3 linked regions of the Pyxidicoccus trucidator genome follow. The protein of the gene in region 1 interacts with the protein of each later gene in a pairwise test. Links are inferred from orthologs where the notes say so. Each region holds a gene or a part of one and is shown in the gene's direction. Other genes may lie near its edges. The genes, in order: G4D85_RS30900, ftsZ and ftsA.

Evidence for each region.
Region 2: the proteins of G4D85_RS30900 (region 1) and ftsZ interact in binary tests that used the Escherichia coli proteins (3 or more experiments, as listed by UniProt). The link is inferred for Pyxidicoccus trucidator from one-to-one orthologs.
Region 3: the proteins of G4D85_RS30900 (region 1) and ftsA interact in binary tests that used the Escherichia coli proteins (3 or more experiments, as listed by UniProt). The link is inferred for Pyxidicoccus trucidator from one-to-one orthologs.

Annotation. Positions count from the first base shown.
Region 1 is NZ_JAAIXZ010000012.1:290,492-301,130, forward strand. Bases 1,978-4,752 are described here. They hold G4D85_RS30900 (rod shape-determining protein), read left to right. Parts: upstream 1,978-2,735; coding sequence 2,736-3,770; downstream 3,771-4,752. Other genes in these bases: G4D85_RS30895 (putative ABC transporter permease), read left to right, coding at 2,022-2,570; G4D85_RS30905 (hypothetical protein), read left to right, coding at 3,905-4,642. In the rest of the region: G4D85_RS30885 (monovalent cation:proton antiporter family protein), read right to left, coding at 1-1,113; G4D85_RS30890 (hypothetical protein), read right to left, coding at 1,274-1,795; G4D85_RS30910 (glutathione S-transferase family protein), read right to left, coding at 4,758-5,492; G4D85_RS30915 (hypothetical protein), read right to left, coding at 5,562-6,515; G4D85_RS30920 (zinc-dependent metalloprotease), read right to left, coding at 6,811-9,063; G4D85_RS30925 (prolyl oligopeptidase family serine peptidase), read right to left, coding at 9,262-10,639. UniProt on the Escherichia coli protein: Forms membrane-associated dynamic filaments that are essential for cell shape determination. Acts by regulating cell wall synthesis and cell elongation, and thus cell shape.
Region 2 is NZ_JAAIXZ010000002.1:801,678-812,513, forward strand. What follows is about bases 3,705-6,676. They hold ftsZ (cell division protein FtsZ), read left to right. Parts: upstream 3,705-4,560; coding sequence 4,561-5,793; downstream 5,794-6,676. Other genes in these bases: agmC (adventurous gliding motility protein AgmC), read left to right, coding at 3,705-4,218; G4D85_RS09820 (hypothetical protein), read right to left, coding at 5,824-6,213; G4D85_RS09825 (acetyl-CoA carboxylase biotin carboxylase subunit), read left to right, coding at 6,344-6,676. Also shown: more of agmC, read left to right, coding at 1-3,704; more of G4D85_RS09825, read left to right, coding at 6,677-7,696; G4D85_RS09830 (biotin/lipoyl-binding carrier protein), read left to right, coding at 7,752-7,964; G4D85_RS09835 (enoyl-CoA hydratase/isomerase family protein), read left to right, coding at 7,970-8,752; G4D85_RS09840 (response regulator), read right to left, coding at 8,787-9,380; G4D85_RS09845 (FHA domain-containing protein), read right to left, coding at 9,457-10,836. UniProt on the Escherichia coli protein: Essential cell division protein that forms a contractile ring structure (Z ring) at the future cell division site. The regulation of the ring assembly controls the timing and the location of cell division.
Region 3 is NZ_JAAIXZ010000002.1:793,976-801,539, forward strand. Bases 1,005-3,868 are described here. They hold ftsA (cell division protein FtsA), read left to right. Parts: upstream 1,005-1,752; coding sequence 1,753-2,985; downstream 2,986-3,868. Other genes in these bases: G4D85_RS09800 (cell division protein FtsQ/DivIB), read left to right, coding at 1,005-1,708; agmC (adventurous gliding motility protein AgmC), read left to right, coding at 3,347-3,868. In the rest of the region: G4D85_RS09795 (D-alanine--D-alanine ligase), read left to right, coding at 1-693; more of G4D85_RS09800, read left to right, coding at 854-1,004; more of agmC, read left to right, coding at 3,869-7,564. UniProt on the Escherichia coli protein: Essential cell division protein that assists in the assembly of the Z ring. May serve as the principal membrane anchor for the Z ring.

The DNA of each region.
Region 1 (10,639 bases):
GGTGAGCGTCGTAATCGCCGAGACGGACACCGCCACCGGGTAGATGAACTCGCGCGTCGCCTTCAGCGACAGCCCCAGGGCCGCGATGATGAAGGAGAACTCGCCAATCTGCGCCAGGCTCATGCCCGACTGCACGGACGTGCGCGTGCCGTTGCCCGTGAGGAACGCGCCCAGCGACACGCTGAGAATCTTCCCGGTGATGACCACCAGCGTGAGCACCAGGATGGCCGCCCAGTACTTCACCACCAGCGCCGGGTCGATGAGCATGCCCACGGACACGAAGAAGATGGCGGCGAAGATGTCCTTCACCGGCTGGACGAGGTGCTCCACCACCTTCTCCTCGCCGGACTCCGCCACCAGCGAGCCCCCCAGGAACGCCCCGAGCGCCACCGAGTAGCCGAACGCCTGCGCCAGCAGCGCCACCGCGAAGCAGATGCCGACGCTCGCCACCAGCGTCGTCTCCGGGCGGTTCAGCCGCACCACGTAGCGCACGGCCCGGGGGATGATGAAGAGCCCTACGGCAACGAGCCCCACCAGGAAGGCGATGAGCCGCCCGGTGGTGAGCGACAGCTCGCCCAGCGACAGGCCCGTGCCGGTGGAGATGGCCGTCAGCGTCGCCATCAGCAGCACGGCGATGAGGTCCTCGACGATGAGCACGCCCACCACCAATTCACGCAGCCGCCCCCGGATGCCCTGCTCGTCGAAGGCCTTGGCGATGATGGTGGTGCTGGAGATGGCGATGATGGCCCCGGTGAAGATGCTCTCCAGGGACGTCCACCCGAAGGCGCGCCCCACCACGAAGCCGAGCCACACCATGATGGTGCACTGGATGACCGCGGTGAGTCCGGCCGTGAAGCCCACCGCGAACAGCTTGCGCAGGCTGAACTCCAGCCCCAGCGAGAACATCAGCAGGATGACGCCCAGCTCCGAGAGCGTCGTCACCACCTCCGGGTTGGCCACCAGGGGGATGGGCACGTAGGGGCCCACGACCAGGCCGGCCAGGATGTACCCCAGCACCACCGGCTGCCGGAGCTTCTGGAAGAGAACGGTCGTCACCGCCGCCACGCACAGGACGATGGCGATGGCCTGGAGGACCTCGTGGGCTCCGTGCATCAAGTCACCTCCGCGCCCCGGAGGGCGCGCACTACCGAAGAATGGAAGAAAGGCCTGGGCCCGCGGGCACGGCCGCCGGAAGGACGACCCGCCCGGCCCGCGCTATCCGGACGACGGGCCGGCAAGGGCCTGCAGGAAGCGGGGCCCTCGCAGGACCGCGTCACCTGGAGGCAGGAGGTCCGCGCAGGGGGCAGGTGACGATGGAGGGCTGGTCCGCGAGGCCGCTCCGCGTGGACCCGGACACCACCGGGTAGCGCACCCGACGGGCGATGGCCGTGTCCGCGATGGCCTGCCGCGCCCGGCCCCAGCGCTGCACCGTGAAGGAGTCCACCGGGAAGCGCCCGCGCGCCGCGCACCAGCGCGCGTGCGCGGGGAAGAGGGACGGCGCGCCCCCAAAGGCAGCCCAGGTGTCGAAGCCCGTGCCCTGGAACCGCACACACGGCTGCTGCGTGGGGCCCCGGGTGAGGAGCCGGTGCCCGGCCTCGCCTTCGACCCCGATGCCCTGGAGGGAACGGGCCGCCGAGAACGGGCTCCTCCGCTCCGGGACGGACTCGGGCAGGCCCGCGCTCCCATGGGCCAGCCCGAGCAGCAGGACCGCGCCCACCAGGACGAGGGGCCACGGCCCGCACGCTCCACTCCCGGCACCGGGCATCCGCGAGTTCTGGCCGGGGGAACGAGTCACTCCATCCTGTTACGACGCGCCCTCCGGGTAAGTAAAGCACGCACGTCACGGGCGGCTCCAGACGGCTTGCCCCGCTGTAGGCCCATGTCCTCCCCGCCCCTGAGGACAGGCGCCCTGTCCTCGGGTGTACAGAGTCAGACGTCGGGCGGGGGCAGGCATCCGGAAGCCCCGGCCCGTGTCGGTCCAGGCACTGCCCCCTCCTGCCGAGGGTTCCTAGGTTCCGGATGTGCTTTCACGATTCTTGCTCTACGGGTGCACGGGGTGGGTGTTGGAGGTCTTGTTCACGGGCGCGGGCGCGGCCCTGAAGCGAGACAGGAGCGCGACCGCGCGCACCTATTTGTGGATGCACCCCATCTACGGAGGCACGGCGCTGGCGCTGGAGGAGGTCTCCGCCCGGCTCAAGCCCCTGCCCCGGCCGCTGCGGGCGCTGGCCTACACCGCCCTCATCTTCGCCGCCGAGTACGGCACGGGCTGGGCCCTGAAGCGCCTGCTCGGCCGCTGTCCGTGGGACTACTCACCCCACCGCTGGAGCGTGCACGGCCTCATCCGGCTGGACTACGCGCCTGCCTGGTACCTTACCGCGCTGCTGTTCGAGCCCGTGCGTGACTCGCTGCTCCACGTCACCAGCGAGGCCCTGCGCCACACGCCCGAGTACCGGCACGCCGAGGAGGCCGGGACGCTGCCGGAGGGGGCGCTCCCAGAGGGGATTCCCGAAGAGGCCGGCGTGGTGGCCAGCCGCTTCGAGCAGGCGCAGGCCGAGGCTGCTTCCCTGTAGTGAGAGCCAGGGCCGTGCGCGTCCGCTGGCCGACTGCTATCCAACCTGAAGTGGAAGCAGCTTCCGGCTTTTCTTCCTCCGTGCTGCGGCGCGTAGTACCTTCCGCGCGTCTCCCCCACGCTCTGGGGGAAATTCCGCCGCCTCCCTGAAAGTTCCCGCCCCCGTATGTTTGACTGGCTTCACACCCTCTTTTCGCGTGACCTCGCCATCGACCTGGGCACGGCGAATACCCTCATCTACATCCGCGGCCAGGGCATCGTTTCCAACGAGCCTTCCGTCGTGGCCGTGCAGCAGGACGCGCGCGGGGGCAAGAAGGTCCTCGCGGTGGGCAAGGAGGCCAAGGAGATGCTCGGGCGGACCCCGGGCAACATCGTGGCCATCCGTCCGATGAAGGACGGCGTCATCGCGGACTTCGAAATCACCGCGGCGATGCTGCGCTACTTCATCCAGAGCGCCCACAACCGCAAGACGCTCGTCAACCCGCGCATCATCATCGGCATCCCCTCGGGCATCACCGAGGTGGAGCGCCGCGCGGTGCGCGAGGCGGCGGCCAACGCGGGCGCCCGCGAGGTCTACCTCATCGAGCAGCCGATGGCCGCGGCGATTGGCGCGGGCCTGCCGGTGACGGAGCCCAGCGGCAACATGATTGTCGACATCGGCGGCGGTACGTCCGACGTCGCGGTCATCAGCCTCGCCGGCATCGTCTTCGCGAAGAGCGTCCGCATCGGCGGCGACAAGCTGGACGAAGCCATCATCCAGTACGTCAAGCGCAAGTACAACCTGCTCATCGGCGAGCGCACGGCCGAGCTCATCAAGATGGGCATCGGCACCGCGTACCCGACGGACGAGGTCATGACCATGGAGATCAAGGGTCGCGACCTGGTGGCCGGCGTGCCGCGCACGCTCACCGTGTCCAGCGACGAGGTCCGCGACGCGCTCGCCGAGCCCGTCAACGGCATCGTCGAGGCCGTGAAGCTGACGCTGGAGCGCACCCCGCCCGAGCTCGCCGGTGACATCGCCGACCGCGGCATCGTCCTCGCCGGTGGCGGCGCGCTGCTGAAGAACCTGGACACGCTGCTGCGCGAGGAGACGGGCCTGCCCGTGTTCCTCGCCGAGGACCCGCTGTCCGCCGTCGTGATTGGCGCGGGCAAGGCGCTGGAGTCGCTCGACATCCTCCGCCAGGTCTGCCAGCCGGGCTGAGTCCCAGCACGGTGCTTCACGGCCACGGCGCCGCGCTCCCGCGACTCTTCGCGAGGGCCGGCGCCGTTCGCTTTTCCAGCCGTTGGCGCCGGGCGTGTTTGACAGGCGTGCGGGCGCTGGACTGTGGTGGCGGCATGCGCCCTTCTTCCCTTCGTCGCAGGCTGTCAGGACTCGCCGCCGCCGCGCTGCTGGTGGCCACCCCCGCCCTCGCCGACTGGTCGGCGGAGGCCACCACGAAGGTGGTGCCCCAGCCCGGACAGAAGCCGCCCCCGGCCACCCAGGGGAAGGTGTACGGGCGCAAGTTGATGCTGCGCATGGACACGCAGCTGCCCGGCCAGCCCGCCAACGCGCCGGGCATGTCCATCCTGTTCGACTTCGAGAAGCGCACGGGCACCACGCTGATGCATGCGCAGAAGATTGCGTCCCAGCGGAGCCTGGATGAGCTGCCCATGAAGCTGCCCATGTCCTGCACGGGGGAGGGGCAGGACTACGACGCCTGCTTCCTGGCGCAGGGCTTCAAGAAGACCGGCACCGAGAAGGTGAACGGCCACCCGAGCACGGTGTACGAGGGCACGGTGCCGGGCATGGACGGAAAGCCGATGCGTCAGAAGATGTGGCGGCCCACGGGCCTGCCCGAGGTGCCCTACGTGCGCGCGCAGACCTTCGGCGCCGATGGGAATGTGATGGAAATCAACCTCACCAACATCCAGCAGGGTGCGCAGCCCGACTCGCTCTTCGCCGTCCCGCCGGACTACCAGAAGATGGACGCGTCCCCATTCGAGGGCAAGACGCCCGCGCAGATTCAGGAGCTGATTCGCCAGCGCATGAGCCAGGGCGCGCCGCCGCCGCAGGGGGGCGGAAAGAAGCCCTGAGCCTCGCGCCCGCCGCTCACGGACGGTGGCTCACGGGCGACGGCGGAGACAGCGCTTTCCTGGGGCTCCGGCACGGCCCCGGCATGAGTGCACGCAACCCACGACAGGCACAGGCTCAGGGCTTGCGGTGCTTCGCGTAGAGCCCGTCCCGCCACTCGAGCAGGTCCGGGAAGCGGTCCGCGAGGGGCGCGTTCGTCCACACCTCGCGTGTCCCGGCCCCCAGCGGCATGTAGCGGTCCTCCGCCGGGCGCAGCATCTGGAGCATGGCCGCGGCGTTGATGTCCGCGTAGGTGAAGCCGCCCTTCAGGTAGGGACGGCCGCCAAGCTCGGCGCGGAGCTGTTCGAGGGCGGGGACGACAGTCTGTTGGATGGCGCCCTCCACGTCGAAGGCCGCCTTGTGCTTCCGGGCGATGAAGTTCGCGCCCATCCGTACGGACGGAGCCATGACGCCCCCAAGCCACCCGGGCACGAAGGAGGGCAGGCTTTCCTTCTGGGCCCGCGGGTTGCGGAGCAGTCCGGTGATGAACTGTGCCCGAGCCACGCCGAGCACGCGGTCACTCGTCTCCTCCCAGCGGGAGATGAGCTCCAGCGCGTCCTGGGGGAAGAGCGGCGCGCCCTGCCCCACCTCCTCCGCCCGCTTCGCGATGTTGAACGAGCCGGTGATGACGCCGCCCTCGTCGGCGAGCTGCGGGACAGAGGGGCGCACGCCGCGCGGCGTGCGCCAGCGCAGCCCCAGCTCGCCGGTGAGTGGGACGTGCTCGCGGTACCGGAAGGCGACGCGATGGTGGTCCAACGCCCAGCGGGCCTTCTCCGTCCAACCCGAGTAGCCGATTCCGTGGAGTGTGCGCATGCAACCCGGGACAGTACGCCGCGCGGAGGCGGCGCCCTAGCCACAAGCGAGTCTCCACCCGCCGGAGCCTCAGCGGTCTCTGCCCAGGCAGAGGCCACAGTCGAGCAGGCAGTCCCGGTATCCAACTCCCAGGCCACAGGACTCGGTGTACTGGCAGACGCCGTCCCCGCAGCGGAAGACATCCCTGGAGCGCAGCCGGGTGGTGATGGGCCGGTAGTGGACGCCGTTGCGGGTGCAGCGCGTGTGGAAGGGCGAAAGGAGGCCCGCGGTGCAGTACGCGTCGCAGCTCCCGAGCGGGATGATGGGCGGGCAGTTGTCCTCCACTCGCTGCAGCGGGCCCGGAGACAGCGCACACCCACGTGGGGAGCTCTGGCTCCCGCGCAGGAGCCCCTGGTCACTGGCCACGAACAGCCCCTCGCCAGTGAAGAGGTTGCCGAAGAAGCAGGCCTCCTCCTCGGAGTACGTCGAGAGCTCCCAGGAGCCGTAGGGGATGGCCTGCCCCCTGCCATTCACCCCCAGCACGGAGATGGCCATCTGGACACCGGTGTTGGTGGTGTGCGCGGCCAGACAGGCCGACACCACCTGCTGCTCGGCCGTGGTGGGCAGCTGCCCCTGGGCCCAGTCCGGCGCGAGTCCGAGCAGCCCCGCCCACAAGTACGAGACGCCCGTGCGCGGGTTGGTGTAGCCGCGGACCTGCCCCGCTGGCACCGCGCAGCGGACCAGGTACCGCATCACCATGTCCGCCAGCGCCGGGTTCGACTGGAACCAGGAGGCGAAGGGGGCCGAGGACAAACCACTCGCGGACAGGCCATTGAATGACAGCCCATTGAAGGACAGGCCATTCGCGGACAGGCCGTTGAATGACAACCCATTGAAGGACAAACCATTCTGCGAGCCCAGCTCCTGCTCCGCGGTGGCCGCCTCGCCGGGGGGCTCCTCGAGGGGCTCCTCCACCGGGCCGCAGCCCGCGAAGACAGCCACCATGGACACCACGAGCACGCTCTCAATATGTCTGGACCGCATGCGCTCCCCCCAATCGTGAGTCATTGACGTCACTGACCGAGACCTCTTTCGAGGCCGCTGGGGACATCCGGGTCGCGCTGTGGAGTCGAGGGTGACGTCCCCTTGAGAGGATTTTCGCGGTGCCACTCCGCCGGGTTGCGGAGGCCACGTCCACTCAAGAAGGAGCGTCGGCAGCGGGACAGCGGCGGCGTGGAGTAGCGGACGCTTACAGGTGAGGCATTGAGCGCCTCCGCCGCGCGCCGAGGGAAGCCTCCGCGCCGGTGGCGGTGCGAGCCACCGGCGCGGGAGCCCCGCCTCAGCGGTAGTAGGGCGAGACGGCCTCGGAGATGCGGGCCACCAGGTCCTCGGCCTCCAGCCGCGCATCTCCGCTCAGCGCCGGGAGCTGCGCGGTGAGTGTCTCCTGCGCGTTCCGCAGGGCGGAATAGGACGCCAGCGTCTGCTGGGTCTTCAGGATGTCCACCATGACGCGACGCGAGCCGTAGGTGCGCACACCGTCCGCGTTGAGCAGGATGGCCTTCACGTCGGCAATCACCAGCGGCAGCAGCGCCGACGTGGCGGGCGGGTTGGCGGAGAAGAAGCCGCGGTCCGCCACCGGGTCCAGGTACAGGCGCGAGAGCAGTCGCCGCGCCAGCTCATCCGCTCGGGCGGCGTACTGCGGGGGCGCGTCGGCGGGCACGTGCAGCGGAGGCCGCACCTGGGCCAGGGCCCCCTGGTAGGCGGTGACCTGGGCCTGCGCGTTGCCCGCGCGCACGAACTTCAGGACGTCGTTGACGTAGAGGCCGAAGAGCCCCTTCTGCCGGTCCAGGTTCACCGAGTTGCGCAGCAGCGGCGCGAGGTACGCGTGGAGCTGCGGAACGAACCACTTCGTGAGCGGCTCATCGAAGCGGTCATTCGGGCTGCAGTACGGGTCGAGGCGTCTGTCCGGGTCCGTGCAGAACGCCTGGGTGGGAAGCTGCTCGGACAGTCCGTAGAGGTAGCGCACGGCCTGCACGTCGTACGGCCCGGGCTGGGTCCCGTGGATGGCGTCGTCGAACTCGGGGTAGTCCATCACCGTGCTGGAGCGGAGGACCGAGTCGCCGCCGTCGTACACCCTCGTGCCCGAGAAGTTGTGGCGCAGGCCCAGCGTGTGGCCAATCTCGTGCAGCACCAGGTTGGTGAGCGCGTTCTCCGCCTTCTGCTTGGGGGTGAGCGAGTCATCCGCCGAGACGTGCACCGGGGCCCCCTCGCCCTCGAGAACCCGGGCCAGCGACAAGTCACACAGCGTGTCGTCCCGCATGCCGGACCAGGACATGCGCAGGGCCTGGAGCGGATCGGCCGCGAGGGTGGGCGCGGCCCCTTCGCCGCCGGCCTCATAGATGGCGTTCGCCATCCACGCCGCGGGGGCGTAGATGCTGGCGCCGCGAATCTCGCCCGTGTTGGGGTTGGTGCGCAGGCTGGCGAAAGCGAGGGGCATGGCCAGGTCCGTGTCGAAGATGAGGACGTTCTTGTCGTCATCCGCGAAGTTCAGCGAGCTGTCGGCCACGACGGCCTCCAGCACCTTGAAGCCGAACGCCGCGTTCCAGCCCTCGATGCCGCGCTTCACCGCGCCCACCACGTCGTACTCGCTGAAGAACGGGTCGTCCTGCACGGTGAGGATGCTGTCGGTGATGTGCCAGCGAATGGGCTTCATCCCCGGGTGGATGTTCCACTTCGCGACCGCCAGCTCGGTCCACCCGCCGCTGTTGGGGATGAGGCGCTCCGCGCCCTGGATGTAGAAGTCCTTCGGTGGCGGCGGCGTGGGCGTGTAGCCCGCGCTCTCCGAGTACTTGCGCAGGGTGAGCCCCAGGGTGCCGGAGCGGCGGTAGGGATTGGCCTCCAGGAAGCCGTGGGAGAGGTCGTCCGGCACGTCCATGTAGCCGGTGAAGACCTGCTCGAAGGCCACGCCGTCCGCCATGCGGCGGAAGCGCTGCGCGAAGCTCAGCTCCACCTGGAACCGGATGTTCTGGCGTCCGTGCAGGTCCCCCAGCACCCCGAAGCGGTTGAGACCCGCCGTCGGGTCGATGAGCACGTACTGGTCCGAGCCGCGCGCGCGGTTGAAGGGCCCGTGGTCGGTGACGACGGGGTACGCCTCCACCAGCACCTCCGGGTCGAACACGTCGCTGAGCACCTTGGTGTCGTCCACGTCCAGGACGAAGAGCTTGCCGTTCTGCTCCTTGAAGCTCACCACCCGCGTGCCCAGCGTGCTGGCGGCGTAGTAGAGGATGCCGCCCGGGTGGTGCTGCTTGAGGAACGCGGACATGAACCACTTCTGCCCCAGCTCGCTGCGCCGGATGGCCAGGTAGAAGCTGGTGCCGGAGTCGTCCACCGCGCCCTGGAGCTTCTGCTCCACCTGCTGCTTGCGCGCAGCGCCCACCTCCTTCGGCACGGCCACGAAGGTCTCATCCAGGGTGACGGGTAGCACCTCGGCGGGAGCCTCCGGGACTTCCGACGCGGGGGAGCTGGTGGGACTGCCGCAGCCGGTGCTCAGCGCGACGGCCAGGGACGCGGCGCCCAGCAACGAGCGACGCATTGGGAATCGACTTCTCCGCATGAGGGACTCCAAGGAGCGGGCCGCGCACGATGCGCGACCCGTGTTGGAGAAACGAAATTCCGCGAGGAGGTTCCCGTCGTATTCCTCGCGCCCCCGGATGCCCCGCGCCGGGCAACGACTTCGGCCTCCGCCGATATGACGTCCGCGCAATCCCGTTGCAGCTTGAGTCCTGTTGCGTCAGTCCATCAACTGCTGCGCCAGGTACACATGGTGCAGCGCCCAGCGGCGCGCATTCAGCAGCGGGTCCGCGTCGTTGGAGTGCCCGCCGTCGGTGTTCTCGTAATAGAGGTACGGCAGCCCCATGGCCTCCAGCCTGGCCGCGAACTTGCGCGCGTGGCCGGGGTGGACGCGGTCGTCCTTGGTGTTGGTGGTGATGTACGGCTTGGGGTAGCGCACGCCCGCCTTGAGGTTCTGGTAGGCGGAGTACTTCGCGATGAACGTGGCGTCCCCGGGCACCTCCGGGTTGCCGTACTCGCCCACCCACGACGCGCCGGCCGGCAGCTTGTGGTAGCGCAGCATGTCGATGAGCGGGCTCTCGATGACGGCCGCGTTGAAGAGGTCCGGGTGCTGCGTCATCGCCACGCTGGTGAGGACGCCACCGTTGGAGCGCCCGTAGATGCCCATGCGGCGCGGGGAGCTGACCTTCCTGCGCACCAGGTCCTCCAGCACCGCGGCGAAGTCGTCGAAGGCGCGCTGCCGGTGCTCGCGCAGCGCGGACTGGTGCCAGCGGGGACCGAACTCGCCGCCGCCCCGGATGTTGGCGACCACGAAGGCGCCGCCGCGCTCCAGCCACAGCTTGCCGACCTCCGGCAGGTATACGGGCGTCTTGGAGACCTGGAAGCCGCCGTAGGCATGCACCAGCGTGGGCGCGGCCCCGTCCAGCTTGCGCGTCCGGGAGCGCACCACGAAGTAGGGCACCCGCGTGCCGTCCTTCGACGCCACCCAGAACTGGTCCACCCGGTGGCTGGACGCGTCGAAGCGCGCCGGCAGGGACTTCACCTGCTTCGCCGTCCCCGTCCCGGCGTCTCCCAGCCATAGCGCCGTCGGCTCCAGGAAGCCCTGCGACTTCACGAAGAGCCGGTCATGCGCCGAGGAGGTGGCGGTGATGCCCACCGACGCGTTCTTCGGCAGGGCCAGCCGCTTGCGAGTCCAGCGGCCCTTCACCGGCGTGTAGACGTCCAGCGCGCCCTTCACGTCCTCGTACACGTTGACCAGCAGCCTGCCGCGCGTCGCGGACACCGAGTCGATGGCCTGGCGCGGCCCGGGCTGGAGCACCAGCGTCGGGCGGGCCTTCGCGGCGTCCGCCTTCAGCGCGGCAAGGGAGTACGCGAGCAAGGCGCCCTGCTTGAAGCGGCCCCAGTCCTCCTCAATCGAGAAGACGACCTGGCCCTCCACGAAGGCCTGGAAGGACGCCTTCCGGGGAAGGGGCACGCGCGCCGGGGCCGCGTCACCGAGCAACCAGAACTCGGACTCGAAGAAGGTCACCGCGCGGTTGGCCAGCACGGCCTGGAGCCGCCCCTCCGCATCCCTGAGCAGGGTGGGCGAGACGTGCACG
Region 2 (10,836 bases), on another replicon or contig:
GCCACCTTCGACTTCGACCAGGTGAACGGCGGCGTGCGGTACGAGTGCAGCCTGGACGGCGCGGCCTTCGCGCCGTGCACGGACCCGGTGACCTTCAACGGCCTGAATGAGGGAAGCCACACGCTGGCGGTCCGCACGGTCAACGCGCTCGGCACGGCGGACCCGGAGCCGGCCACCTACGCCTGGACGGTGGACTTCACGGCGCCGCTCGCTCCGGTCATCACCGGGCCGGCCAATGGCGCGGTGCTGAGCTCCGGCAACGTGGTCATCACCGGCACGGCGGACGGCGCCACGTCGGTGACGCTGACGGTGGGCGGGGCGACGTACGGCCCCATCCCCGTGGATGCGGGGGGCAACTGGACCTTCACGCCGCCGGTGACGCTGGCCGACGGCCCGTACACCATCTCCGTGGTGGCGGTGGACGGCGCGGGCAACACCAGCGCGCCGACGACCTCCACCTTCTCGGTGGACCAGACCGGGCCGGATACCGCCATCGACAGCGGCCCGCCGGCGCTGACCAACGTGGCCACGGCAGACTTCGTGTTCTCCTCCGACGAGTCGCCGGTGACGTTCGAGTGCAGCCTGGACGGCGCGGCCTTCACGCCGTGCACGGCCCAGCAGAGCTTCGGGCCGCTGGCGGACGCCGAGCACACCCTGGCGGTGCGCGCGGTGGACGCGGCCGGCAACGTGGACCCGACGCCGGCCACGCACACGTGGACGGTGGACACGGCGGCGCCGGTGGTGACCCTCACCACGCCCGCCAACGGCGCGGTGCTGACCGACCCGACGGTGACGTACTCGGGCACGACGGAGCCGGGCGCCTCGGTGACGGTGGTGGTGGATGGCGTCAACCTGGGCACGGTGGTCGCGGATGGCTCGGGTAACTGGACGCTCACCCCGGCCACCCCGCTGGCGGATGGGCCTCACACGGTCACCGTCACGGCCACGGACCCGGCGGGCAACACCAGCCCGTCCGTGACGCACAACTTCACCGTGGACGCGCTGCCGCCGGACACGACGTTCACCGCCACGCCGCCCGCGCTCACCAACGCCACCTCGGCCACGTTCGAGTTCACCTCGGACGAGTCGCCGGTGACGTTCGAGTGCAGCCTGGACGGCGCGGCCTTCGCGCCGTGCACCACCCCGCTCGCGCTGAGCGGCCTGGCGGAGGGGACGCACACCCTGCAGGTCCGCGCCGTGGACGCGGATGACAATGTGGACCCGACGCCCGCCACGTACACCTGGACGGTCAGCCTGGACACGGACGGCGACGGCCTCACGGACGCCGAGGAAGTCACGCTGGGCACGGACCCGAACAACCCGGACACGGACGGTGACGGCCTGCCGGACGGCATCGAAGTGAATGTCGGGGAGACGGACCCGCTCGACGACGACTCGGATGACGACGGCCTGATGGACGGCACCGAGGACGCCGACCACGACGGCATCGTGGACGAGAACGAGACCGACCCGAACGACGGGGACACGGACGGCGACCTGCTCACCGACGGCTTGGAGCTGGGCCTGACGGAGCCCGAGGGCACCGACACCGACCTGACGGTCTTCACGCCGGACCTGGACCCGACCACCACGACGAACCCGCTGAACGTCGACACCGACGGTGGCAGCGTGCGCGACGGGGTGGAGGACGCCAACCACAACGGCCGCGTGGACGCGGGTGAGACGAACCCGCTGGTGGCCGCGGACGACACCGACACCGACGGTGACGGCGTGGACGACGCCACCGAAATCGAGCTGGGTCTCGATCCGCGCGACGCGGACACGGACGACGACGGCGTCACCGACGGCGCCGACGGCCTCACCGACACGGACGGGGACGGCACCATCGATGCCCGCGACCCGGACAGCGACAACGACGGCCTGCTCGACGGCACGGAGCAGGGCGTGACGCGGGAGAACGCGCCGGTGGGCACCGACACCAGCTCGCCCAACTTCGTCCCGGACGCCGACCCGAGCACCACCACCGACCCGAAGCGGGCGGACACCGATGGTGACGGGCTGACCGATGGGGCGGAGGACGCGGACTCCAACGGCGCCGTGAGCTCCACCGAGACCGACCCGAACAAGGCGGACACGGACGGCGACAGCCTGAGCGATGGCGTCGAGGTGACCGGCGTCAACTCGACGGACCCCCTCAACCCCGACACGGATGGTGACGGGCTGAACGACGGGCGCGAGGACTCCGACCACGACGGCAGCTTCGACAATGGCGAGACGGACCCGAGGAACCGCGACACCGACCTGGGGGGTGCCAGCGACGGTGAAGAGGTCAACGGCGGTAGCAACCCGCTGGACGGCAATGACGACTTCGTCGTCGTGGGCCGTGGCTGCAGCACGGGCGGGGCGGGCACCTTCGCGCCGCTGGCGCTGCTGCTCCTCGCGCTGCCGCTGCTGGGCCGCCTGCGCCGCTCGGGCGGGCGTCCCTCGCGGGCCCTGGTGGCCGGTGCCGTCGGGGGCCTCGCCCTCACCGGCGCGCTGGTGGCCTCGCCCGCCGAGGCGCAGGCGACGGCGCCCACGGCGTCGCAGGCCATCGACGTGCAGCAGTACAAGCCGGGGCCGGGCGCCGGGGACATCCTCGGCGTGCACAGCGCCCGCGTGCAGCCCCACCTGGGCTGGAACGTGGGCCTGTCCCTCAACTACGCGGACAAGCCGCTCAACTTCCTGGACCCGCGCCAGGACAGGTTCATCACCGCGCTGGTGCGCAGCCAGGTGGGGTTGGACCTGATGGGCGCGGTGGGCCTGTTCGACCGCTTCGAGGTGGGCGTCGTGCTGCCGGTGACGCTGCAGGACTCGGAGCCGGCGCCGCAGGTGGACTCGTCCTTCTCCAACGGCGTGGGCTCGGGCGGCATCGGTGACTTGCGCGTGGTGCCCAAGGCCCGGCTGGTGGACGGTGAGTCCTTCGACCTGGCCCTGGCGGTGCCGGTGGTGCTGCCCACGGGCGGTGGCTCGGACTTCCTCGGTGGCTCGGGCCTGGGCGTGCAGCCGCGCCTGGTGGCCGAGTACGGGCAGCGGCTGCGCATCGCCGCCAACCTGGGGCTGGACCTCCGGAAGCAGCAGCAGCTTCGCAACCTGAACACCGGCAACTCCTTCACCTACGGCGTGGGAGCGGAAATCCCCTTCACCGTGGGCGAGCTGCCGCTGGCCGCCGCGGCCACGGTGGTGGGCGCGCTCGGGCTGAAGGAGCAGGACACCGAGGAGCGCCCGCTGGAGCTGCTGGCGGCGCTGAAGTACCGCTCGCTGGGCGGCCTCTCCGCGCACGTGGGCGCCGGGCCGGGCCTCACCCGCGGCTATGGCACCCCGGGCTTCCGCGTGCTGGCGGGCCTGAGCTACAGCCCCGAGCCCTCGCGCGAGCCGAAGCCGGTGGTGGCGCCCGCGCCGGTGGACACGGATGGCGATGGCCTGATGGACCCCGACGACATGTGCCCCGTCGAGGCCGAGGACAAGGACGGCTTCGAGGACGAGAACGGCTGCCCGGACCCGGACAACGACGGCGACGGCATCCTCGACGGTGACGACAAGTGCATCAGCGAGCCGGAGACGAAGAACGGCCACGAGGACGCGGACGGGTGCCCGGACACGGAGCCCGCGCCGGTGGACTCGGACGGTGACGGCCTGATGGATCCGAACGACGGCTGCCCCGCGCAGCCCGAGGACAAGGACGGCTTCGAGGACGCGGACGGCTGCCCGGACCCGGACAACGACAAGGACGGCATCGCCGACACCGCGGACAAGTGCCCGAACGAGCCCGAGGTCATCAACGGCGTGCAGGACGAGGACGGCTGCCCGGACAAGGGCAAGGTGAAGGTGCAGGTCGACGGCGAGCGCATCCTCATCCTGGAGAAGGTCTACTTCGCCACGTCGAAGGACGTCATCCTCGCCCGCTCGTTCCCGCTGCTGAAGCAGGTGGCCGCGGTGCTGCGCGCCAACCCCCAGGTGGAGCTGCTCCGCATCGAGGGCCACACGGACGACCAGGGCAACGACGCGAAGAACCTGGACCTGTCCAAGCGCCGTGCCGCCAACGTGCGGAAGTTCCTGGTGAACGAGGGCATCCTCCCCGTGCGCCTGGAGGCGGAGGGCTACGGCGAGACGAAGCCGGTGGACACCAACAAGACGGCCGCGGGGCGCGAGAACAACCGCCGCGTGGAGTTCAACATCCTCCGCGTGTCGAAGGTGGAGGTCGAGCGCGACGCCCCCTGACGCTTCGCGGCCGACGACGATGACCCCGTGAGTCACTCACGGGGATGAGCGAGGGTGGTCCTGGACGGTGCTCCGGGGCCACCCTTCGTTTTTCTACGCGTTGGAGCGCGATTCCGACCCGCCAAGGCGTGCCGCGTTTCGCGAGTCAAGGGGCGAAGTTCGCCCACCACGCCGCACCGCGTGCTCGCCGGGTCGCTGCGTAAGTGCGCGTCAGGACTCGGACGCGCCTCATCCCGCTACAGGCTCGTAGCGGAATACTTGCCAAAGCGTGGGACTTGCTGATGATTGTGGAGGTTGGGAGTGCGCGCGCTGCACCGCGCCGCTCCAGCCGAAAGGACCGCCATGGACCAGTTCGATCAGAACAAGCAGGCCGCCAAGATTCGGGTCGTCGGGGCAGGTGGGGCCGGCTGCAACGCGGTCAACACGATGATTCTGTCGAAGCTCGACCGGGTCGACTTCATCGCGGCCAACACCGATGTCCAGGCGCTCGCCGCGAGCAAGGCGCCCACGCGGCTCCAGCTGGGGCAGACGCTGACCAAGGGCCTGGGCGCCGGCGCCAACCCGGAGATGGGCCGCGAGGCGGCCCTGGAGTCGAGGGACCAGATTGCCGCGGTGCTCGAGGGCGCCGACATGGTGTTCGTCACCGCCGGCATGGGCGGCGGCACGGGCACGGGCGCCGCGCCCATCATCGCGGACATCGCCAAGAGCCTGGGCTGCCTCACGGTGGGCGTGGTGACGAAGCCCTTCCTCTTCGAGGGCAACAAGCGCCGCAAGCAGGCCGAGCAGGGCATCGTGGAGCTGAAGGCCGCGGTGGACACCCTCATCACCATTCCGAACCAGCGCCTGCTGTCGCTCTCCAACGAGCCGATGCCGCTGCTGGAGACCTTCAAGCGCGCGGACGAAGTCCTCCTGAATGCCGTGCAGGGCATCAGCGACCTCATCCAGTACCACGGCTACATCAACGTGGACTTCGCGGACGTGAAGACCATCATGAGCGACAAGGGCCTGGCGCTCATGGGCACCGGCCACTCGTCCGGAGACAAGCGCGCGCTCACCGCCATGCAGCAGGCCATCTCCAGCCCGCTGCTGGAGGACGTGTCCATCGACGGCGCCACCGGCCTGCTCATCAACATCACCGGCGGCCGCGACATGACCCTGCAGGAGGTCAACGAGGCGCTGACGCTGGTGCACGACGCGGCGGACAGCGAGGCGGAAATCATCTTCGGCTCGCTCATCGACGACCAGATTCAGGACGAGGTGAAGATCACCATCATCGCCACCGGCTTCGTCCACCGGGACGCGCCCAAGGTCCGCGTGGCGCCGACGGTGGTGCAGGTGCCGCTGTCCCGCCCGGCGCCGTCCGTGCACGCCACCGCGCACGTGCGCGAGCGCGAGGAAGTGGCCAGCCTGGTGCCCTCCAAGGGCAGCGCGCCCCGGCCGCTGCCCGCCGTGGAGAGCAGCAAGGCCATGAGCAGCCGCACCTCGGTGGTGAAGGAAGCCGCGCTGCCGCTGGATGAGGACCAGTTCGACATCCCCACGTTCCTCCGGCGCCAGGGCCAGACGGAGCTGCCGTAGCAGGAGTGGGGAAGGGCGCGGCGGAGTGCGTCAGTGGCCGGGAAGCCGGGCCACGCTCGCCTCGTCGCGGCCGGCCAGCTTGTCCGCGCGGTCGAAGAGGTCATCCACCTCCTCGTACAGCGCGTCGACTCGCTCGGGCCGGCGGGGAGCCGGCAGCACGCCGCTTCCGGACAGCTCCTCCAGGCGCGCGCTGGCGCGCTGGAGCAGCTGCAGGGCCTTCAGCAGGGACAGCCCGCGCCGCGTGCCCTCCTGGGTGAAGAGGGTGCCGCTCTGGGTGAGGGCTTCGAGCGTGGTGCGGACGGTGCGGACGCGGTCCGCCTGCCGGGAGCGGTAGAGGTCCAGCCGCTTGGCGCGCCGCGCGCGGTGCAGATCGACGACGCCGCCAGGGCTCTGGGAGGAGGGGGGCTTCACGTGCGGCAAGGTACGTCAGGGCCTCGCAAGGCCGCAAATTTACGGGATTGTTCCGTCCTGTAGCGCGCTCGCCCGCACCCTTGTCATGGGAGGGGTCGAGGGTTAGGTTCGCCGCCCTTCGCAGGGGAGGGCTGCCGCCATGTTCCAGAAGCTGCTCATCGCCAACCGGGGAGAGATTGCCCGCCGCATCGGCGTGGTGGCCCGGGGAATGGGGCTCAAGACTGTCGCCGTGTACTCGGACGCGGACGCGGAGCTGCCGTTCGTGAAGGAGGCGGACGAGGCCGTGCGCATCGGCCCCGCCCCGGCCAAGGACAGCTACCTCAACGCCGCTGCCATCCTCGAGGCCGCGAAGCAGACGGGCGCCCAGGCCGTGCACCCCGGCTACGGCTTCCTGTCCGAAAACGGAGAGTTCGCCCAGGCCTGCGCCGACGCGGGGCTCACCTTCGTGGGGCCTCCCCCGGCCGCCATGGCGCGGATGAAGGACAAGAGCCAGGCCCGAAAGCTGGTGGCCGCGGCCGGCGTCCCGGTGGTGCCCGGCAGCGACGGCGTGGTGCCGGACGTGGCGGGCGCGCTGGCGGCGGCCGAGCGCATCGGCTACCCGGTGCTGTGCAAGGCGGCCAGCGGCGGCGGCGGCATCGGCATGGCCGTGGCGAAGGACCCGGCGGAGCTGGAGAAGGTCTTCCGCCAGTGCACGGACCGGGCGAAGGCCGCCTTCGGCAAGGAGGGCGTCTACCTGGAGCGCTACTTCCCCGCGCCGCGCCACATCGAGGTCCAGATTCTGGGGGACCACCACGGCCACCTCATCCACGGCCTGGAGCGCGAGTGCTCCATCCAGCGCCGGCACCAGAAGGTGGTGGAGGAGGCCCCCTCCGTGCTGTTCGCGGACGGGAAGAACGCGGCCCTGTCGCAGACGCTGTTCACCGCGGCCGTCACCGCGGCGAAGACGTTCGGCTACGCCAACGCCGGCACGGTGGAGTTCCTCTACTCGGACGGGCAGGTCTACTTCATCGAGATGAACGCCCGGCTCCAGGTGGAGCACCCGGTGACGGAGCTGACCACGGGGCTGGACCTCATCGGCTGGCAGCTGCGCATCGCCGCGGGCGAGCGCCTCACGGTGAAGCAGGAGGACGTGAAGCGGCGCGGGGCGGCGCTGGAGTTCCGCATCTACGCGGAGGACCCGGTGAAGTTCTTCCCGTCCCCGGGCCTGCTCAAGGTGTTCCAGCCCCCCACGGGCGAGGGCGTGCGCCTGGACTCGGGCTACGGCGAGGGCAACACCGTCACGCCGAACTACGACCCGATGATTGCCAAGCTCATCATCTCTGGCGACACGCGCGCGCAGGCGATTGAGCGCTCCGTGGCGGCGCTGCAGGGCTTCCGCATCGAAGGCATCAAGACGAACATCCCGCTCCACCTGCGAATCGTACAGGATGCGGCCTTCCGGGCCGGCGAGCTGGACACGCACTTCCTGGAGCACCACGCGAAGCCGGCGTAGGGCAGCAGCCGGGGCCTGGCTCCAGCCCCATCCACCCCTGAGGAGGCAAGGTTCCATGGCGGACGTCGCGGCGCACATCACCGGTACGGTGTGGAAGATCGAAGTGAAGGTCGGCCAGCAGGTCAACGCGGGCGACACGCTCGTCATCCTCGAGTCCATGAAGATGGAGATGCCGGTGGAGGCGGAGGAGGGCGGCACGGTGAAGGAGATTCGCTGCAAGGAGGCGCAGTCGGTCAACGAGGGCGACGTCCTCGTGGTGCTCGGCTAGTCGCAGTGGAGCCTTCGTCGGAGGCGTCGCTCCAGGTAGAGGACCGCGAGGGCGGCATCCGCGTCCTCACGGTGTCCCATCCGGCCCGGCGCAACGCGCTCAACGACGCGCTGCTGGCCCAGCTGGACGCGGCGCTGGAGCCGGCCCCGCATGTGCGCGCCCTGCTGGTGCGCGGCGCGGGAGGCACCTTCTGCTCCGGCTACGACTTGACGCGCCTGGGCCCGCCCGGCGAGGACGGGCTCCTGCCGGATGACCCGCTGGTGGCGTGCCTCCTCAAGCTGGAGGGGCACCCGGTGCCCAGCGTGGCGCTGGTGCAGGGCGCCGCGGTGGGCGCGGGCTTCGACCTGGCGGCCTCGTGTGACTTCCGCATCGGCACGCCGGACGCCATCTTCCTCATGCCTCCGGCGCGGCTGGGCATCGTCTACTCGGCGGAGGGGCTGGCCCGGGCGGCGCGGCTGGTGGGCTTCGCCCGCGCCAAGCAGCTGTTCCTCACCGCGCGCAAGCTGGACGCCCGCGAGGCGCTGGCCTGGGGGCTCCTGGACGAGTGTCTGGAGCCGGCCGATGCGGAGGCGCGCGCGTATGCGCTGTGCGCCACGCTGGCGGCCCATGCGCCGCTCGCGGTGTCGGGGATGAAGGAGTCCTTCGGGCGGCTGGCCCGGGCTCCGCTGGAGGAGGCGGACCAGGCACGGCTGCGAGGCCTGCGCGCGGCGGCCTTCGGCAGCGAGGATGCGAAGGAGGGGCGGGCGGCCTTCCTGGAGAAGCGCCCGCCCCGCTTCACCGGCCGCTAGTCACGGCGGCCGGTGGAGGGGTTGCACCTGGGACTCAGGTGTCGCCGAACAGCTCGCCCATGCGCAGCTGGAGCGCCGAGGCAATCTTGTACAGCGAGGAGATGGAGGCCGAGGACTCCGCGCGCTCAATCTGGGACAGCAGCGACACGGACAGGCCCGTGCGCCGAGCAAGCTGCTTGAGCGTGAGCTCCTGCGTCTTGCGCGCGTCGCGGATGGTCCGGCCGATGGCGCGGTGAAGGTCCGCCTCCGGGTCCTGGGAGAGGCCCTTCTTCTGGAGGGCGTTGCGGACCGCGGCGATGAACTGGTCCGGCTCCATGGGCTTCTTGACGTAGTCGGAAGCCTGGGCCTTGAGCGAAGCGACGGCCGTGTCCACCGTGGGGTACGCGGTGGCGACGATGACGGCGACGTCGGTGTCGTACTTGCGAATCTGCTCGAGCACCTCGGTCCCGGACATCTGCGGCATCATCATGTCCAGGATGACCAGGTGGAAGTCCGAGCCGCGGAGGATCTCCACAGTCTGCGTGGGGTCCGTGGTGGTTACGACCTCGTAACCTTCGCGGGTCAGCACCAGCTTGAGGTAGTCGCAGTTGTCCTGCTCGTCATCAACCACCAGGATGCGAATCTGCACAGCGTCTCCTCGCTGCAGGCGAACAGCGTCGGTTGGGGGGGATGTGGAACCCGGGGCGGGCCCCGGCGGCACACCACTACTTCTTCTTCTCGTAGCTCTCCACGATGTCCTTCACTGCCTTGAAGCGGGGATGGTCGGGAGGAGCCAGCTTCAGGAAGCGACGGTAGTACTCCGCTCCTTCAGCGGACTGCTCGTTCCGCGCCAGGGCGGAGCCGAGGAACGCGTAACAGTCCACGGTGTTGGCATCGAGCTCGATGCAGCGGCGAAGGTTCTCGATGGCAAGAGGGTAGTTCTTGGTCTGGATGTACTTCTTGCCCTCCGCGAGGGCCAGCTGGGCCGGGGTGGGCGCGCCTTCCGGGGGCCTGGCGGTGCCAGGAGGGGGGACGGTGTTGGTGTTGACGGCGGGCGGAGGCGTCGCGGCGGCAGCGGCGGCAGCGGCTTTCTTCTGGGCGTCGGCCAGCTGGGCGTCGGCCAGCTGGGCGGCCAGGGTGGAAGCCTCGGACGCGAAGACCGTGGTGCCGGACGTCTCCGACAACGCCTTCTCGGCGTCGGCGAGCTTGCCAGCGGCCAGGGCCGCGCTTGCGCGGTCGAGCCGCTGCTTCACCATCCGCTCCGCGCGGGCCTGGTCCAGCAGCTCCACCACTTCCTTCGGCTGACGGCCCTGCGCGTCCTTGACGCTGGACAGGTAGTCCTCTGCCTTGTCGAACTCGTGGGCGGTGATGGCCTTCTGGGCCAGCGCCAGCCGCTCCGGAAGCGAGGGTCCGGTCGGCGCGGGCGGCGCGGCGGGAGGCGCCTCCGGGGCCGGCTGTGCCACGGCGGTGGCCGGCTCGGTGCCGGGAGTCGGCTGCGGCTCCGCGGAGGGCGGCTCCGTGTCGGGCCCTGGCTGGGCCACCGGCGGCACCGGCGTTCCGGGCACGGGGGGACGGAAGAAGTAGAAGCCCACGGCCCCGGCCCCCAGCAGCAGGGCGACGAGCCCGGCCACCAGCGGCAGCTTCGAGCGCGAGCCACCCTCACCGGCGGGCAGGTCGTCCGCGGCGTCGCCGGCGTGGAGGAAGCGGAGCTTCACGTGCCCCAGCTCGATGATGTCGCCGGAGTTGAGCGTGGCCTGGGCGTAGCTCTCGCCATTGACCGTCAGCCCGTTGGCGGACTGCATGTCGATGACGCGCCACTCGCCGCCCTCCTCGCGCACCAGCTTGGCGTGGGTGCGCGACAGCGAGCGGTGGTCCAGGGTGATGTCGTTGTCGTCGGTGCGGCCAATCCGCAGCTCGGTGCGGATGCAGGCGAACTCCTGACCCTTCAGCTCGTCCGGGGTCAGCACCAGCAGGCGGGGCGCATCATCGGTGGCCACGTCCGCCACCTTGCGGGGGCGATCCGCCTCCACCTGATCCAACCGGATGATGGAGGTGGAGTGCCGGCGCACCTCGGCGGAGGAGGGCGGGGTGTGGTCGTGTTCGTC
Region 3 (7,564 bases), on another replicon or contig:
CTGGAGTCCATGTTCATCCCCTACACCGGCAGCGGCGTGCTGGCCTCCGCGCTGGGCATGGACAAGGTGTACGCCAAGCAGGTCTTCGTCACCCACGGCATCCCCACCCCCGCGTACCGCGCCTTCCACGACGCGGCGTCGGCGCTGGCGGCGGCGGACTCGCTGGGCTTCCCCTTCCCGGTGGTGGTGAAGCCCAGCCGCGAGGGCAGCAGCGTGGGGGTGCACATCGTCAAGGCGCGCGCGGACTATGACGCCGCGGTGCAGGACGCCGCGAAGTACGCAGGCACCCTGCTGGTGGAGCAGTTCGTCAAGGGACGCGAAGTGCAGGGTGGCGTGCTGGACGATGAGGCCCTCGGCGTCATCGAGGTGCGCGCGGCGCATGAGTTCTACGACTACGACGCCAAGTACAAGGCGGACTCCGGCACGCAGTACCTCTTCCCCGCACCCCTGCCTCCGGATCAGTATGCCCGGGTGAACGAGGTGAGTCTGGCCGCGCACAAGGCCCTCGGCTGCAGCGGGGGCTCCCGGTCCGACGTCATCCTCACCGAGGGAGGCGAAGTGTTCCTGCTGGAGATCAACACCCTGCCTGGCATGACGGCCTCCAGCCTCCTGCCGAAGATTGCCGCCGGACGGGGCATCGACTTCCCGGCCCTCTGCGAGCGCCTCCTGCTGGGCGCCTCCCTCAAGGCCTGAAGTCAGGGGCCGGACGCAACTTCGCGTCTGGCCCCGTCGAAAACTTCCGGAAGCCCCCTGGTCCATCACCCGAGCGCCAGCGCTACAGCGACGTGGCTGTAGCCAAAAACTGGCGTGGAGATCCATCCGCGCGCAGCATGCGTGCGACCGTCCCCGACCCATGGCCTTTGGCAGAACGCGAAATCGCCGCCGTCAGGACACCGCCCAGCAGAAGGAGGCGGTGAAGGGCGCCGTGCGCTCGCACGGGCCGGGCGTCCTGAAGGTGCTCGCGCTGACGCTGGCCACGGGCCTGCTGGTGTGGGGTGGGGTGGAATTGCGGCGCTGGGCGCTGACGTCGCCCCGCTTCGACCTGGCGGCGGTGTCCTTCTCCGGCCTCCAGCGCGCCTCTCGCGTGGAGTTGCTGCGGCTGGCCGTCCTGACGAAGGGGCAGAACCTGTGGACCCTGGACGTGGGCGCCCTGGAGCGCACCATGTCGCAGCACCCCTGGGTGAAGACAGTCGAGGTGACGCGGCGCTTCCCCAACCGCGTGTCGGTGGAGGTGACCGAGCACGTGCCGGTGGCCCTGGCGGTGCTGAGCGAGCTGTACGTCCTGGACGAGGAGGGCGAGCCCTTCAAGCGGGTGACGCCGGGGGACGGGCTGGATTTGCCGCTCGTCACGGGGTTGGACAGGGAGGGGTACGTGACGGACCCGGCGGTGGCGCGCGAGCGCCTGCGCATGGCCCTGGAGGTGGCGAGCGCCTATGCGCGGCTGTCACCCGACAAGGCCGAGCGGCTGTCCGAGGTCCGCATGGAGGCGCAGGGCCTGGCGCTGGTGACGGCGTCCGGCCAGGAAGTGCGCCTGGGGCAAGGAGATTCCGAGGTCAAGCTGCAGCGGCTGGCCCGCGTCCGGCGAGAGCTGGGTGCGAGAGGGCTTGCAGCGGAGATCATTCACCTGGATAACCGTGCCCGACCCGGTTGGGTGGCGGTGAAGCTTTCGAGCCCTGTCTCCGAGAGGAACGGGGTCTCGACGCGGTAAGCGGATGCCCCTTTCACGAGAGTGGGGGGCCTGGGAGGGTTGTCATGGCGAAGCAGAAGTCGGGGGAGATCATCGTCGGCCTCGACATCGGCACGACGAAGATCTGCGCCATCGTCGGGGAGCTGACCGACAGCGGGATTGACATCATCGGCATTGGTACGCACCCGTCGAAGGGGCTGCGCAAGGGCGTGGTGGTCAACATCGAGGCCACGGTGTCCTCCATCCGCCGCGCGGTGGAAGAGGCCGAGCTGATGGCGGGAGCCGAAATCTCCCACGTCTACACGGGCATCGCCGGTGGCCACATCAAGGGCTTCAACTCCCAGGGCATCGTCGCGGTGAAGGACAAGGAGGTCCGCGACGCGGACATCGCCCGTGTCATCGACGCGGCGAAGGCGGTGGCCATCCCCCTGGACCGGGAGGTCATCCACGTCCTGCCGCAGGAGTTCATCATCGACGACCAGGGCGGCATCAAGGAGCCGCTGGGCATGGCGGGCGTGCGCCTGGAGGCCAAGGTGCACATCGTCACCGGGGCCGTCTCGAGCGCGCAGAACATCGTCAAGTGCGCCAACCGCACGGGGCTGAATGTCTCCGACATCGTCCTCCAGCCGCTGGCGAGCGCCGAGGCGGTGCTGGGCGAGGACGAGAAGGAGCTGGGCGTGTGCCTCGTCGACATCGGCGGCGGCACCACGGACATCGCCATCTTCTCCGGCGGCTCCATCGTCCACACAGCGGTGATTGCGCTGGGCGGCAACAACCTCACCAGCGACATCGCCATCGGCCTGCGCACGCCCGCGCACGAGGCCGAGCGCATCAAGCAGAAGTACGGCTGCGCGCTGGCGTCCCTCATCAACAAGGACGACACGATTGAGGTGCCCAGCGTGGGCGGCCGGCAGCCGCGCGTCCTGGGGCGGCAGATTCTCTGCGAAATCCTGGAGCCGCGCGTGGAGGAGATCTTCCAGCTCGTGCACCGCGAAATCCAGAAGTGCGGCTACGAGGACCTGCTGGCCTCGGGCGTGGTGATTACGGGCGGCTCCACGCTGCTCGCGGGCATGCCGGAGCTGGCCGAGGAAGTGCTGGGGCTGCCGGTGCGCCGGGGCATGCCGCGCGGCATCGGCGGGCTGGTGGACGTGGTGAAGAGCCCCATGTACGCCACGGGCGTGGGCCTGGTCGTCTACGGTGCCAAGCACCTGGACCGGCGCATGTTCCGCATCCGCGAGGAGAACGTGTACAAGAAGGTGAAGGGCCGCATGCGCGAGTGGCTCGAGGAAATCTTCTGACGGGCTGACGCACCTCGCCCGCCACACGCGAAGGGGCTCTCCGGAAGGGGGGCCCCTTCTTGCGTTCTGGCCTGGCGCGTCATGCCTGGGCGCGTCCGGCGTGGACGCGTCACGCTCCCTCACGCGTGCGGCGCTGACGCGTCAGAAGCCGACGTGACGGGGCGCGTTATTGGGGCGCCAAGCTGTCCGGTTTCCGGAATCTGGATCCGTGATTCGGATTGCCCTCTGGGCGAGAGGGGTGGTGGGTCCTGGAAGCCCTCGGAACTGTGAGGGTCGGGAAGTGGACGGGGGATGGCTTCGAGATTGCTATGTGCGGCCATTGCCGCCGGGACCCCATCCCACCTCGCGCGGCCCTGCCCACATGAACGACAACACCCACACCCCCACTCCGCTGGTACTGGCGCGGCGCATCCGCGCTCGCCTGCCTGCCGCTAGCCTGCTGGCGCTCCTGTGCGTCGCGCTGGTGGCTCCCGCCGCCCACGCCGAGCCGGACTCCTTCGGCCTTGGCACCGGTACCACTCCGCTGACCGTCAATGCCGCCAACACCGTCATCAACACCTACACGCGGGTGTCCGCGGCGGTGCCGGCAGGGCAGAGCTTCGTCACGGTGACGTCCACGACGGGCTTCGCGGTGGGCAACCTGGTGATGGTGATTCAGAGCACCGGCCTCACCCCGAGGCCCGCGTCGGGCAGCCAGACGCCCATCGACGTGTCGGGCAACACGATGGGCCGCTGGCAGCTGGCGCGCATCCAGTCCCTGACTGCCACCCGGCTCAACTTCACCCAGCCGCTCACGGTGCCGTTCCTGGCCACTGGTGCGCAGGCGGTGTTGGTCCGCGAATACACGACGGTGACCATCAACGCTGGCGCCAGCCTCGTCGCCGGGCCCTGGGATGGGACCTCGGGCGGTGTGCTGGCCTTCCTGGCGACGGGGGCCGTGAACAACCAGGGCACCATCTCCGCCACGGGCCGGGGCTTCCGCGGCGGTATCTTCCTCAACGGTGAGGGGGATGGGTGTACCGGCGTCGACGCTGTGTGGCCGGCCGGTGCCATGAAGGGCGAAGGCGTGGTGCCCGGCGCCTACCAGCCGGAAATCGATCCGTTCCCTCCTGTGGCCGGCACGACGGGCTACGGCAACATCGCCAATGGCGGTGGTGGCGGCATCTGCCACAACTCGGGCGGTGGTGGTGGTGGCGGCGCGGGTGCGGGTGGCCAGGGCGGACGTACCTGGAGTGGTGACCTGCCGGCGTCACGGGACGTGGGCGGGCGTGGCGGTGTGCAGATGAACTATGACGCCGTGTCACGTGGCCTCTTCGGCGGTGGCGGTGGTGCTGGCCATAGCAACGACGACGAGGGAGGCGCGGGCAATGTCGGTGGTGGCATCGTGTTCATGCGCGCCGCGTCGCTGGCGGGCGCTGGTGCGGTGACCGCGGACGGCGTGGCGGGTGAGAACGCGCGAGGCTTAGGCAACGACGCGGCCGGCGGTGGTGGCGCGGGCGGTACCCTCTACATGCGCTTCACGGGCAACCTGACCTGCAGCGCGAATACCGTCAGTGCTCGCGGTGGCAATGGTGGTAGCACCACCTTCGCGACACCTCACGGGACGGGCGGTGGTGGTGGCGGTGGCCGTATCCTGGTGCAGGGGGCGGCGGTCGGCTGTACTCCCGTCGTCACAGGCGGCGCGGCGGGCACCCAGCCCTCGGCCGGTGCTCCGGATGGCATCAACTATGGTGCTCGCCCGGGCAACCCAGGTGTGGTCACCGTGCTGCCCGGCGCGTTCCCTGCGTCCCTCGCCGCTCCGGTGGTGGTGACGCCGGCCAACGGTTCCACGACGGGTGTTCGCCCGCCCATCACCGGCACGGCCCCGGCGAACTCGACGGTGGTCATCTACATCGACGGGGTCGAGGTGGCCCGCGTGACGGCCGACGCGGTGGGCAACTTCACGTTCACGCCGACGACCAACCTGACTGCAGGTGCCCACACCGTCAGCGCCATCGCCGAGGTGCAGGGCGTGTCGAGCGTCCGCAGCAACACCAACACCTTCACGGTGGCCACGGACACCACTCCGCCGGACACGACGATTGTGAGCGGCCCGGCGGCGGTGACGAACGCCACGACGGCCACCTTCAACTTCAGCTCCAACGAGAGCCCGGTGACGTATCAGTGCTCGCTGGACGGCGCGGCCTTCGTGGCCTGCACCAACCCGCGCACCTTCACCGGTCTGGCGCAGGGCAATCACACGCTGGCGGTGCGCGCGGTGGATGCGGCCAACAACGTGGACCCGACGCCCGCGACCTACGCGTGGACGGTGGACACCACGGCTCCGGACACCACGATTGTCAGTGGCCCGGCGGTGGTGACGAACGCCACGACGGCCACCTTCGACTTCAGCTCCAATGACGCGGCCGCCACCTTCGAGTGCTCGCTGGACGGCGCGGCCTTCGTGGCCTGTGCCGACCCGCGCACCTTCACGGGGCTGGCGAACGGCAACCACACCCTGGCGGTTCGCGCGGTGGATGCCGCGGGCAACGTGGACCCGACGCCGGCCACCTATGCCTGGACCGTCGACACCGCCCTGCCGGACACCACCATCGTGAGCGGCCCGTCCGGGGTGACTGTCTCCACGACGGCCACCTTCGACTTCACCTCCAATGAGAGCCCGGTGACGTACGAGTGCTCGCTGGACGGCGCGGCCTTCGTGGCCTGCGCGGACCCGGTGACCTTCACCGGCCTGGCGCAGGGCAACCACACGCTGGCCGTGCGCGCCCGTGACGCCGCCGGCAACGTGGACCCGACGCCCGCCACCCGCTCCTGGACGGTGGACACCGTTGCTCCGGACACCACGTTCACCAGCACGCCGCCCGCCGTGTCGAACTCGGCGGTGGCCAACTTCGACTTCAGCTCGAACGAGAGCCCCGTCACCTACGAGTGCCGCCTGGACGGCGCGGTGCTGTTCACCGCGTGCACGGACCCGGCGTCCTTCACGGGCCTGACGAACGGCAGCCACACGCTCCAGGTCCGCGCGGTGGATGCGGCCGGTAACGTGGACCCGACGCCGGCCGTCTATACGTGGACGGTCGACACGGTGCCTCCGGACACCAACATCGATGCCGGCCCCTCGGGGACGACGACCTCCACCAGCGCGACGTTCGACTTCAGCTCGCCCGACAGCCCGGTGACGTACCAGTGCTCGCTGGACGGCGCGGCCTTTGCGGCCTGCACGGACCCGGTGACCTTCACCGGCCTGGCGAACGGCAACCACACCCTGTCGGTGCGCGCGGTGGATGCCGCGGGCAACGTGGACCCGACGCCCGCCACCCGCTCCTGGACGGTGGACACCTCCGCTCCGGACACCACCATCGTGAGCGGCCCCGCGGCGGTGACGAGCGCCACGACGGCGACGTTCGACTTCTCCTCCAACGAGAGCCCGGTGACGTACGAGTGCTCGCTGGATGGCGCGGCCTTCGTGGCCTGCACGGACCCGGTGACCTTCAGCGGCCTGGCGAACGGCAACCACACCCTGGCGGTGCGCGCGCGTGACGCGGCGGGCAACGTGGACCCGACCCCGGCCACCCACGCCTGGACGGTGGACACGACGGTGCCGGACACGACGATTGTCAGTGGCCCGCCCGCGCTGACGAACAGCACCACCGCGACGTTCGACTTCTCCTCGAACGAGAGCCCGGTGACGTACCAGTGCTCGCTGGACGGCGCGGCCTTCGTGGCCTGCACCGACCCGCGCACCTTCACGGGCCTGGCGAATGGCAACCACACGCTGGCGGTGCGCGCGGTGGATGCGGCCGGCAACGTGGACCCGACGCCCGCGACCCACGCCTGGACGGTGGACGCGACGGTGCCGGACACGACGATTGTCTCGGGCCCGGCCCTGGTGACGAACGCCACGACGGCGACGTTCGACTTCTCCTCGAACGAGAGCCCGGTGACGTACCAGTGCTCCGTGGACGGCGCGGCCTTTGCGGCCTGCACGGACCCGCTGACCCTGAGCAACGTGAGCGCGGGCAACCACACGCTGGCAGTGCGCGCGGTGGATGCGGCGGGCAACGTGGACCCGACGCCGGCCACCTACGCCTGGACGGTGGACCTCACCGACCCCGCGCCTCCCGTCATTACCGCCCCGGCCAACGGCACGGTGGTGCCGACGCAGCGGCCGACGTTCGCCGGCACGGCCGAGCCGAACACGGTGGTGACGGTGGTGGTGGACGGAGTCACCCTGGGCACCGCGCCGGTGGATGCCTCGGGCAACTGGACGTTCCCCTGCCCGGTGGACCTCATCCAGGGCCCGCACGAGGTGGTCGCCACGTCGACGGACGCGGCCGGCAACGTGAGTCAGCCGAGCGCGCCCTCCGAGTTCATCGTGGACACGGTGGCCCCCGCGGCGCCGGACATCACCCGTCCCGAGGACGGCGCGACGGTCGCCACCCGGCGTCCGACGTACCAGGGCACGGCCGAGCCGGGCGCCCAGGTGACGGTGACGGTGGACGGCGTCGTGCTGGGCACGGTGACGGCCGACATGGACGGCAACTGGAGCCTGCCCGAGGACGGCGACCTGGCCGACGGC